One region of the Yimella sp. NH-Cas1 genome, then DNA from elsewhere that is predicted to be linked to it. Evidence: riboswitches for the same ligand, from Rfam matches in the RefSeq annotation. Region 1 holds a riboswitch; each other region holds the start of a gene.
The links. Region 1 has a riboswitch for cobalamin ahead of MF407_RS09260 (prenyltransferase/squalene oxidase repeat-containing protein). Riboswitches for the same ligand answer to the same signal wherever they lie in the genome.
Positions count from the first base shown of each region.

Region 2: another riboswitch for cobalamin. It lies ahead of MF407_RS14180 (energy-coupling factor ABC transporter permease); the one in region 1 lies ahead of MF407_RS09260 (prenyltransferase/squalene oxidase repeat-containing protein).
Region 3: another riboswitch for cobalamin. It lies ahead of cobN (cobaltochelatase subunit CobN); the one in region 1 lies ahead of MF407_RS09260 (prenyltransferase/squalene oxidase repeat-containing protein).

Region 1 is NZ_JAKSGG010000003.1:1,863,910-1,867,177, reverse strand. Features, by position in the region: gene mrdA (penicillin-binding protein 2) at 1-1,553, shown strand, start outside; cobalamin riboswitch at 1,591-1,715, shown strand; gene MF407_RS09260 (prenyltransferase/squalene oxidase repeat-containing protein) at 1,792-3,144, shown strand.
Region 2 is NZ_JAKSGG010000003.1:2,872,534-2,875,801, reverse strand. Features, by position in the region: gene cbiE (precorrin-6y C5,15-methyltransferase (decarboxylating) subunit CbiE) at 1-743, shown strand, start outside; gene cobM (precorrin-4 C(11)-methyltransferase) at 740-1,492, shown strand; cobalamin riboswitch at 1,469-1,610, shown strand; gene MF407_RS14180 (energy-coupling factor ABC transporter permease) at 1,642-2,337, shown strand; gene MF407_RS14175 (energy-coupling factor ABC transporter substrate-binding protein) at 2,330-2,614, shown strand; gene cbiQ (cobalt ECF transporter T component CbiQ) at 2,611-3,268, shown strand, end outside.
Region 3 is NZ_JAKSGG010000003.1:2,856,723-2,859,990, forward strand. Features, by position in the region: gene cobN (cobaltochelatase subunit CobN) at 1-1,475, opposite strand, end outside; cobalamin riboswitch at 1,532-1,659, opposite strand; gene MF407_RS14100 (cobalamin biosynthesis protein CobG) at 1,681-2,769, shown strand; gene MF407_RS14105 (precorrin-8X methylmutase) at 2,766-3,268, shown strand, end outside.

The sequences.
Region 1 (3,268 bases):
CACTGCTCGAGCGTCCGGAGGACTTCCCGGGACTGGCTGTGCGTCAGCAGCAGGTACGCCGGTTCCCGGCACCGTCGGCAGTGAATGCCGCTCAGGTGATCGGCTACCTCGGACGCACCAATGCCGCGGACCTGCAACGTGATTCGTCGCTCAACGCCGCCGACCTGCTCGGCCGCAGCGGACTGGAGTCCAGCTACGACAAGGTGCTGCGCGGCACCTCCGGACGCACCGTGCTGGCTGTCGACGCGCGCGGACTGCCGGTCAGGACGGTGAGCACCACCCCGGCCGTCGGTGGCCAGGACGTCCTGACGCACCTTGACGTGCCGGTGCAACGGGCCGCCGAGTCCGCACTCGCCGAGACGATCGGTCGGTTGCGCACGGCGAAACGACCGGTGACCGGGGGAGCGGCTGTGGTCCTGGACGCGTCCTCCGGGGCTGTGGTCGCGATGGCCAGCAACCCGACGTACGACCCACTCGTGTGGACCGGGGGCATCACCGCGGCGCAGTACCGCAAGCTCAGCGATCCGAAGGCACACAATCCGCTGACCAATCGGGTGATCGGAACTCTGCAACCACCGGCGTCCACGTTCAAGGTGGTCACCATGCCGGCGGCCATCGCGTCCGGCGTCGACCCGAAGGGGCGGTACGAGTGCTCCTCGCAGATAACGGTCGGCAGCCGGGTCTTCAAGAACTACGAGTCGGCCGCCTTCGGCGTCATCGACATGCCGGCGGCTCTGCAGGTGTCGTGCGACACGGTGTTCTATCGCTGGGCGTTCGCCCGTTGGATCTCCGAGGGAGGCCTGAAGGGCGACGTGAGCAAGACCGGCCCGTACTCGCAGATGGCGAAGCAGTTCGGCTTCGGCCGACGCACGGGCATCGACCTGCCCGGTGAAGTGGCGGGCAATGTCCCCAGCCGCGCATGGAAGCTCGAGCGTTGGAACACCACGAAGGCATCGATGTGTCGCCGGGCCAAGAGCGGCTACCCCGAGGTCTCTGACACGAAGCAGGCGGAGTACTTCAAGCAGTTGGCGCAGGAGAACTGCTCCTACGGCTATCAATGGCAGGCCGGCGACGCGGTGAACCTCTCGATCGGACAAGGAGACATGCTCGTCTCGCCGCTGCAGCTGGCGGTCGGGTATGCAGCCGTCGCGAACGGCGGCACCATCTGGCAGCCGCAGGTCGCCGCGGCCACACGCACCTCGGACGGTTCTGCCGCCTCACGGATCTCGCCGGTCGCCAACGGGCGGCTCGTGTTGTCGGCCGCCGCTCAGACGGTTCTCACCGACGGGTTGCGTCGCGTCGTCACCGAACCGACCGGCACCGCGCACCCGGCGTTCGTCGATTTCCCCGACGACTACCCCATCTCGGGCAAGACCGGCACCGGTGAGGTGTACGGAAAGGACGCCACCGCGTGGTTCGCCTCGTACGGCCCGAAGACCAGGAGCGGCAAGCAGTACGTCGTGGTGGTCATGATCGAACAAGGCGGTCTCGCAGCGCGAGCTGCGGTGCCGGCTGCCCGCCAGATCTGGGACGTGTTGCGCACCCGCCCCTGAGTTCGCGATGTGCAGGGTGGTTCATGGGCTCGGCACGGGCGAGTAGAATGATGCTGCGCATCAGTGAGGGGAAAGCCGGTCCAAGTCCGGCGCTGACCCGCAACCGTAGGTTCCTCGGCAACGAGGAACGAGCCGGAGCTCCTTAGCCGATGTCAGCTCACATCCCCGTCGAGGTCTACGGGCGAGCGCCGAACCTCTTTCGGCGGCCCGCGCCCAGGGCCGTCTGGAAGAAGGAACCATGACTCTCCTCACCACCGCCCGTGCGGGTTTCGCGGGCACCGCGACCCTTGCCGCATTTGCGCTCGCCGTCGCGCCGGCCCACGCCGCCACCACCCCTGATGACGCCGCGTCCGCCTTCGTGGTGGGCCAGCTCGCCGCGAAGGGCAACTACCTGAACGCCGAGTTCGGTGGCGAGAGCTACCCGGACTACGGCCTCACGATCGACGCTCTGCTCGGTGTTGCCGGTACCGGCACCGGCACGGCGCAGATCTCCAAGACCGCCGACTGGTTGGTCGCCAACGGCACCTCGTACTACGGAGCCGGTTCCGAGGCGTATGCCGGGTCCCTTGCCAAGCAGGTCGTGATGCTGCAGGCCACCGGCCGTCCCTCCGGCGCCCTGCTGACCAAGCTCAGGAGCATGCAGACCGCCGCGGGTCGTTTCAGCGACAAGTCCGAGTACGGCGATTACTCCAACACGATCGGCCAGTCGTGGGCCTTGATCGCGCTCAAGCGTTCCGGTGAGACGGTCCCGACCAAGGCGATCGACTTCCTGGTCGCGCAGCAGTGCGCCGACGGTGGCTTCCGTCTCGAACTCGGCGCAGCGAAGTGCACCAGTGACTCCGACGTGACCTCGTTCGCCGTGCAGGCTCTCGCGGCCAACGGCCGCACGACCGCGGTGTCGAAGGCCGCCGGCTACCTGGCCACGCAGCAGGTTGCATCGGGTGGAGTGCGCGGTGGCACCTCGACCGAGAGCCCCAACTCCAACAGCGCCGGACTTGCCGCCGTGGCCTTCACCCTGGCCGGCCGCACCGACAACGCGGCGAAGGCGACCGCCTTCGTGAAGACGCTCCAGTTCGGCTGCTCGGCGCCCGCTGCGCTGCGCGGTGCGATCGCCTACGACAAGCCGGCCTTCGATGCGAAGATCGCCGCCGGCTCCCGCGCGGTGGTCACCGACCAGGAGACGCGCGCGACCCCGCAGGCGATGCTTGCGCTCACCCTCACGCCCTACGTCCGGACCATTGCGGGCGGCTCCGCCGGTGTCGCGGCACTGGACTGCGGAACGAACCCGACCTCGTCTCCCACGGCTACGGCTTCGCCGAGTTCGACCTCGAGCCCGTCGAGCTCGACATCCACCACGACGTCCACCACGACGTCCAGCACGACATCCAGCACGACGACGACCTCGGCCGGTACTGCGACCACGTCCTCGACCATGTCCTCGACCACGTCGATCGTCACCGGTCCGCCGGTTGTCACCGACGGTCCGACCTCCTCGGACGGTGGAGCGGACCTCGGCGTGCTGGCCGGCGTCGGCGCGTTCTTCGCAAGCATCGGTGCGGGGGCAGTGGCTCATGGCCGTCGTCGTCGCTGATTCCCGTACGCGGGTCTGGGTGCGACTGTTGGCTGCGCTCACGCTCGCATTCGCTCTCGTCGGCGTCGCTCCTGCACATGGGCAGGCAAGCAGCTCGGTGCGGACCGCCGCTGCGAGTTGCTCG
Region 2 (3,268 bases), 1.0 Mb from region 1:
CCGACCTGCTCGTCGACGCCGGTTGTCCCGACGCGGCGATGACCGCGTGGTGGCATCTCGGTGGCGCCGACGAGGGGTGCCGGACGGCGACCGCCGGCCGTTGGGACGGCGAACGCACCCCCGATCTGGTGCTGTGCACGGTGGCGGTGCCGACCGACGCCGTCCTCGACGGGCCGGCGCCGGGGCGCGCCGAGGTCTGCTTCGAGCACGACGGCCAGATCACCAAACGCGACCTGCGGGCCTCGGCCGTCGGCCACCTGCGACCGACGCCCGGCGCGCTGTTGTGGGATCTCGGTGCCGGTTCGGGCAGCGTGGGCATCGAATGGTGCCTCGCCGGCCGCGACGCCCGGTGTGTCAGCGTCGAGCAGCACCCCGAGCGCGCAGAACGGCTGCGCCGCAACAGTGTTCGCCTCGGCGTCGACGATCTGCTGGAGGTGGTGGAGGCCCGGTCGGCCGACGCACTCGACGAGCTCGAGACGCCCGATGCGATCTTCGTCGGCGGCGGACTCACCGCCGACCTTCTCGAACGAGGATGGCGGCGGCTGCGCGGAGGGGGCCGCTTCGTGGCCCATGCGGTCACCCTCGACACCGAGCAGATCCTCGTCGCGGCCGCCGGCAACTACGGCGGCGAACTCACCCGCATCAGCGTTGAACTCGCCCGCCCCCTCGGCCGCCACCTGTCGTGGACGCCGGCCCGGCCGGTCGTGCAATGGAGCGCCGGCAAGCCCAAGGAGACCCCATGACCGTCCACTTCATCGGCGCCGGCCCCGGCGCCGCCGACCTCATCACGCTGCGTGCTGCGAACCTGCTCGGGCAGTGCACGGTGTGCCTGTACGCCGGCACGTACCTCGACGACGAGGTGCTCTCGCACTGCCCGCCGGATGCCGAGCTGGTCGACACCCAACACCTCGACCTCGACGACATCATCGCGGTGATGGTGCGGGCGCATGCCGCGGGCAAGGACGTCGCGCGGTTGTGTTCGGGCGACCCCACGATCTACTCGGCCGTCGCCGAGCAGACCCGCCGGCTCGATGCGGCGGGGGTGCCTTGGCAGATCACGCCGGGCGTCTCGGCGTACGCCGCAACGGCAGCCGTGGTCGGCCGCGAACTCACCGTGCCCGAGGTGGCGCAGTCGGTGGTGCTGACTCGGGCACAACGGGATTCGACGAAGATGCCCGAGGGGGAGGCGCTCGCGAACTTCGCCGCCACCGGCGCCACCCTGGTGCTGCACCTCGCGATCCGACACGTGCGCCGGCTGGCCGACGAACTCGTGCCGCACTACGGCGCCGATTGCCCGGTGGTCGTCGGCTCGCAGGTGAGCGGTCCGCACGAACTGGTGCTGCGAGGCACGCTCGCTGATATCGCCGACCAGGTGGAGGCCCACGGGCTGCGGCAGGCCGCCGTCATCATCGTCGGGCGGGCGCTCGCCGCGCAGGAGTTCGTCGAGTCGCACCTCTACTCCAGTCGCCGCACCCGACCCGCCGTCGGGTAGCCTCCGGAACGTCCATTGCCGGACGGATCGAGGAACCCCGTGGAAGTCGGGGACGGTCGCGCCACTGTGAGCAGCCAACGCTGCGAGTCAGGAACTCCCCGCCGGCAGTTCTTCGTCGGGACGCGTCATCCCGAGAGAGGTGCGGTGCTTTGCACATCGCCGACGGCTTCCTGCCACCCCTTCACTGTCTTGCGTGGACCGCTGCGTCCGCGCCCTTCGTCGTGCACGGCGTCCGCCGGATCAGACAGATCGTCGACGACGACCCCGAATCGAAACTGCTGCTCGCGGCGTCGGGCGCGTTCACCTTCCTGATGTCGGCGATCAAGCTGCCATCGGTGACCGGCAGCTCGTCGCACCCCACCGGCACCGGTGTCGGCGCGATCATCTTCCGGCCGCCGGTGATGGCCGCGCTCGGCACGGTCGTGCTGATCTTCCAGGCGCTGCTGCTGTCGCACGGCGGCATCACCACGCTCGGCGCGAACGTCTTCTCGATGGCCATCGCAGGACCCTGGATCGGCTACCTGTGCTTCCGGGTGCTGCGCCGCGTGCACCCGTGGATCGCGATCTTCACCGGTGTGGCGCTCGCCAACCTGTCGACGTACGTCGTCACCTCGGCGCAGCTCGCGCTGGCCCACCCCGACCCGGGGTCGGGCATCGTCGGCGCGTTCGGTCGCTTCCTCGCGATCTTCGCGCTCACCCAGGTGCCGCTCGCGGTGATCGAAGGACTCGTGGGCGTGCTGTTGTTCCGGGCGCTGCGCGACTGGGCGCCCGAGCAGCTGCGGACGGTGTTCGCGCCGGCCGCCGAACAGCCCGCGGCCGAGCCGGAGGTGGCGGGTCGTGCGTAAGCATCTGGTGACGGTGGCGATCGTGCTCACCGTGGTGGCGATCTTCGTCGTCGCACTCATGCTCGGAGCCGGCCACGGCGACCAGGGCGGCACCGACGCCGCGGCCGGTGCCGCGATCGAGAGCAGCGGTTACCGACCGTGGTTCGAGCTGCCGTTCCGCATCCCCGGCGGCGAGGTGGAATCGGGGCTGTTCGCGATGCAGGCCGCCCTCGGCGGCATCGTGCTCGGGTTCGTCGTGGGCAAGCTGCACGAGCGGCGCAAGGGCAAACGCGCGTGACGAGGTTCGCCCTCGACGACGCGGCCTGGACCAACCGCTGGCGTGCGCGCTCGGTGGCGGAAAAGGCCGTTTTGTCGGGCGGGCTGCTGCTGGTGGCGGTGTCGGCCACGGCACCCGTCGTGCCGATCGGCATCGGGTTGTTCGCGCTGCTTGCCGCGGTGGCCTGGGCGCGGGTGCCGTGGCGTACCTTCGTGGCGGCCTGGACCGGCCCGCTGATCTTCACCCTCATCGGGCTGGTCGGCGTGGTCGTGTCGGTCGGCACGGTGCCGCACCCGGTGCTCACCGCCGGGCCGTTGGCCGTCGACGAACGCAGCGTGTCGTCGGCCGTGCTCATCGGATCACGCGCATTCGGTTGCAGCGCAGCGGTGTTGCTGCTCGCCTCGACCACCCCGATCGTCGACGTCTTCGAATCGTTGCGGCGGTTGCGGGTGCCGGAGGTGATGCTCGATCTGGCCGGCGCGATGTACCGGCTGATCTTCGTGCTCGGGGCCACGCTCACCCGCACCCGAGAGGCGCAGGCGGCCCGACTCGGCTACGCCCGTGGTGCCTGCGCGCGCCGGTCGGTCGCGGCACTGTTCGTGCGCACGCTGGTGCACGGGTGGGACCGCGCCGCACGACTCGAACGCGGCCTGGCCGGTCGCGGCTACAGCGGGT
Region 3 (3,268 bases), 990 kb from region 1:
GGGTTTTCGCCGAAGCCGCGCGGCGGCTGCACCATCAGCACGACGTTGCCCGCCTGGATCGCGGCGCAGACGATCTCGCCGTCGGGGTCGCGCGAGGTGTCGACGTAGAGCTCGCCGGGCGCCTCGCCCCAGGTGTCCGTCATCGACTCCCGCAGGGCGGCCGGAAGCGTCTCGAACCAGCTGCGGTAGCGAGTGGCCGGGATGCGCACCTGTGCGCTGCTCACCTGCTCCTGGGTGAGCCAGTCGGGGTCTTGTCCGCCGGCCGCGATCAGCGCGTGGATGAGCGCGTTGCCGGCGGTGGTGTCGAGCGCTTCGCCGTCGACCGGGTCCACGTCGTCGAGCCCGGGCAGCGCGCCGCGCGGGCCGAGGTCGTAACCCGCCTCGCGCATGGCCCTCAGCAACCGGATCGTCGACACCGGGGTGTCGAGCCCGACCGCGTTGCCGATGCGGGAGTGCTTGGTCGGGTAGGCCGACAGCATGACCGCGATGCGGCGCTGCTCCGGTGGGGTGTGCCGCAGGCGCGCGTGCTTCACCGCGATGCCGGCCACCCGTGCGCAGCGCTCCGGGTCGGCGACGTAGGCGGGCAGCCCGTCGGCGTCGATCTCCTTGAACGAGAACGGAACCGTGATCAGGCGTCCGTCGAACTCGGGCACGGCCACCTGGGTGGCGACGTCGAGCGGCGACATGCCGTCGTCGGAGGCCGCCCACACCTCGCGGCTCCAGGTGAGGCACAGCCCTTGGATGATCGGGATGTCGAGAGCGGCCAGCGGACGCACGTCCCAGGTCTCGTCCTCGCCGCCCGCCTGGGCGTGCGCCGGCTTGGTGCCTCCGGCCGCCAGCACCGTCGTGACCAGGGCGTCGAGCGTGCCGAGCTCGGCGAGCAGATCGTCCGGTGCGTCGCGCAACGACGCGGCGTGGATCGGCACCCCCACCCCGCCCGCGGCGTCGATGGCGTCGCAGAGCGCGTGGGCGTAGTCGGTGTTTCCGGCGGCGTACTGCGCCCGGTAGAAGAGCACCCCTACCCGCGGAGCGCCCGAATCCTCCCGTGCCGCAAGGCGATCGAGCACACCCCAGGTCGGCAGCTCCTGCGGCGCGGCGAACTCGTCGCCGGTGAGCAGCAGGGTGTCGGACAGGAACGCGTGCAGGTTGGTGAGGTTGTCGGGGCCGCCGTTGACCAGGTAGCGGTGCACCTCGTTGACGACTCCGGCGGGCACCCGGCGCGACAGCTGCATCATCGCGGCGTTCGGGGTGAGTTCGCCGCCGAGCACGATCAGCGGCACCCGTTCGCCGAGCGCCCGGATCTCGTCGGCGACGTCGTCGGGACTGCCGAGGATGCGGGCGATCACGATGTCGGCGCCCTCGACCGCGGGGCCGATCGGGGTGCGGGCGGGGTTGGCCCAGGCGAACTCGGAGCCGCTGGCGCGCGCGCTCAGCAGATCGGTGTCGGACGTGGACAGCAGGGCGATACGCGCCATCGGCGAAACTCCTTCGCGGGGTCCGCGCCCCGGAACGATCGGGACCGATCACGATCGGATCGGCCGGCTCCGCAGGCGTTCCTGACTCACCCTTCGGGGTTCACAGTGGCGGGACCGTCCCGGATTCGCACCGGGTTCCGTCTGCTGGGGCCGAGACGACCCTACCCCGACGGTCGCGGCGGTCGACCTGCGTATCCTCCACCGCGTGACCGTGCCCACCGATCGCTCCGGCGCCGACCGCTGCCCCGGCCTGCTGCGTCCGCACCTCGCCGACGACGGCGCCCTGGTACGTCTCCGCCTGCCCGGTGGACGGCTGTCGACCGCCACGCTGCATCGGCTTGGCGACATCAGCAAGCAGCACGGCGCGCCCTTCGTGCAGCTCACGTCACGAGGCAACCTGCAGTTGCGTTCGTTGCCGAATCCGTTGATACCTCAGCTGATTTCGCAGATCGAGGCGACCGGTTTGTTGCCATCGGCGAGTCACGAGCGGGTGCGCAACGTCATCGCCGACCCGTTCGACGAGACGCTGCCGCCACTGGTCGCCGCACTCGATGCGGCGCTGATCGCCGACCCGCTGCTCGCCGGGCTTTCCGGGCGCTGGCTGTTCGCCGTGGCCGGTCGCGAGGGGCAGGTGCTCGGCGAGCCCTACGACGTCGCGTTCCAGCGGCTGTCGGAGACCAGCGGCCGGCTACTCGTCGGAGGCATGGGCGTCGACTGCGCACCCGAGGACGCCGTCGCAGCCATGCTCGACCGTGCTCGGTGCTTCCTGCGGGCCCGCGACGACGAATCGCACTGGAACGTGCGCGACCTGCCGCCCGAGTCGCCGGTGTTCGCCGGCCTTGCCCCCATGAACATCGACGCCGCGCCGCCACCGACCCCTGGTCGCCACACGCCGGACGGTGCACGTCACGGCGCCTTCGTGCTCGGAGTTCCCTTGGGAATGCTCACGATCGAGCAGATTGATCTGCTGCAAAGCGCTGCCGAGGAAGTTGTGGTGACGCCGTGGCGGTCGATCGTCGTGCGCACCGACGACATCGATCTCGACGTGTTCGAGGCCGGTGGTTTCGCGGTCGCGGCGCACTCACCGTGGGCCACCCTGTCCGCATGCGTCGGCGCGCCGTGGTGCCGTCGCACCGACACACCCACCATCGCGCTCACTACCGCCGCGGCGCGCTCGCTGCCGATCGACAGTCCGCGCACCCACGTCGTCGGGTGCGAGCGCGCCTGTGGCCGACCCGCCGGTGAGCACCGCCTCGTGATCGCGCCCCGAACCGTCCAGGAGATCCTGCCGTGAACCTCGATTTGCCTGATCCGCAGTCACTTCCGCCGGCGCGCCGGTATGACTACCTCACCGACGGACCGGAGATCTACCGCCGGTCGTTCGCGATGATCCGCGACCTCGCCGACCTGTCGGCGTTCCCGGCGCAGACCGAGCCGGTCGTCGCGCGGGTGGTGCACGCGGCCGGTGACCCCGCGGTGGCCGAGTGCGTGGCCGCCCACGACGACGTCGTGCGCGCCGCCCGCGACGCGCTGCGCGCCGGCGCACCGATCTTCACCGACTCCGTGATGCTCGCCTCCGGCATCACCCGCACCCGCCTGCCCGCCGACAACGAGGTGGTGTGCACCCTGCGTGACGAGCGGGTGCCGGCTCTCGCGGGGCGGTGGAGCACCACCCGCGCGGCCGCTGCGGTGTCGCTGTGGGGCAACCGACTCGACGGCGCCGTCGTCGCCATCGGCAATGCGCCGACCGCGTTGTTCCACGTGCTCGAGTGGCTGCACGACGGCGGGCCGCG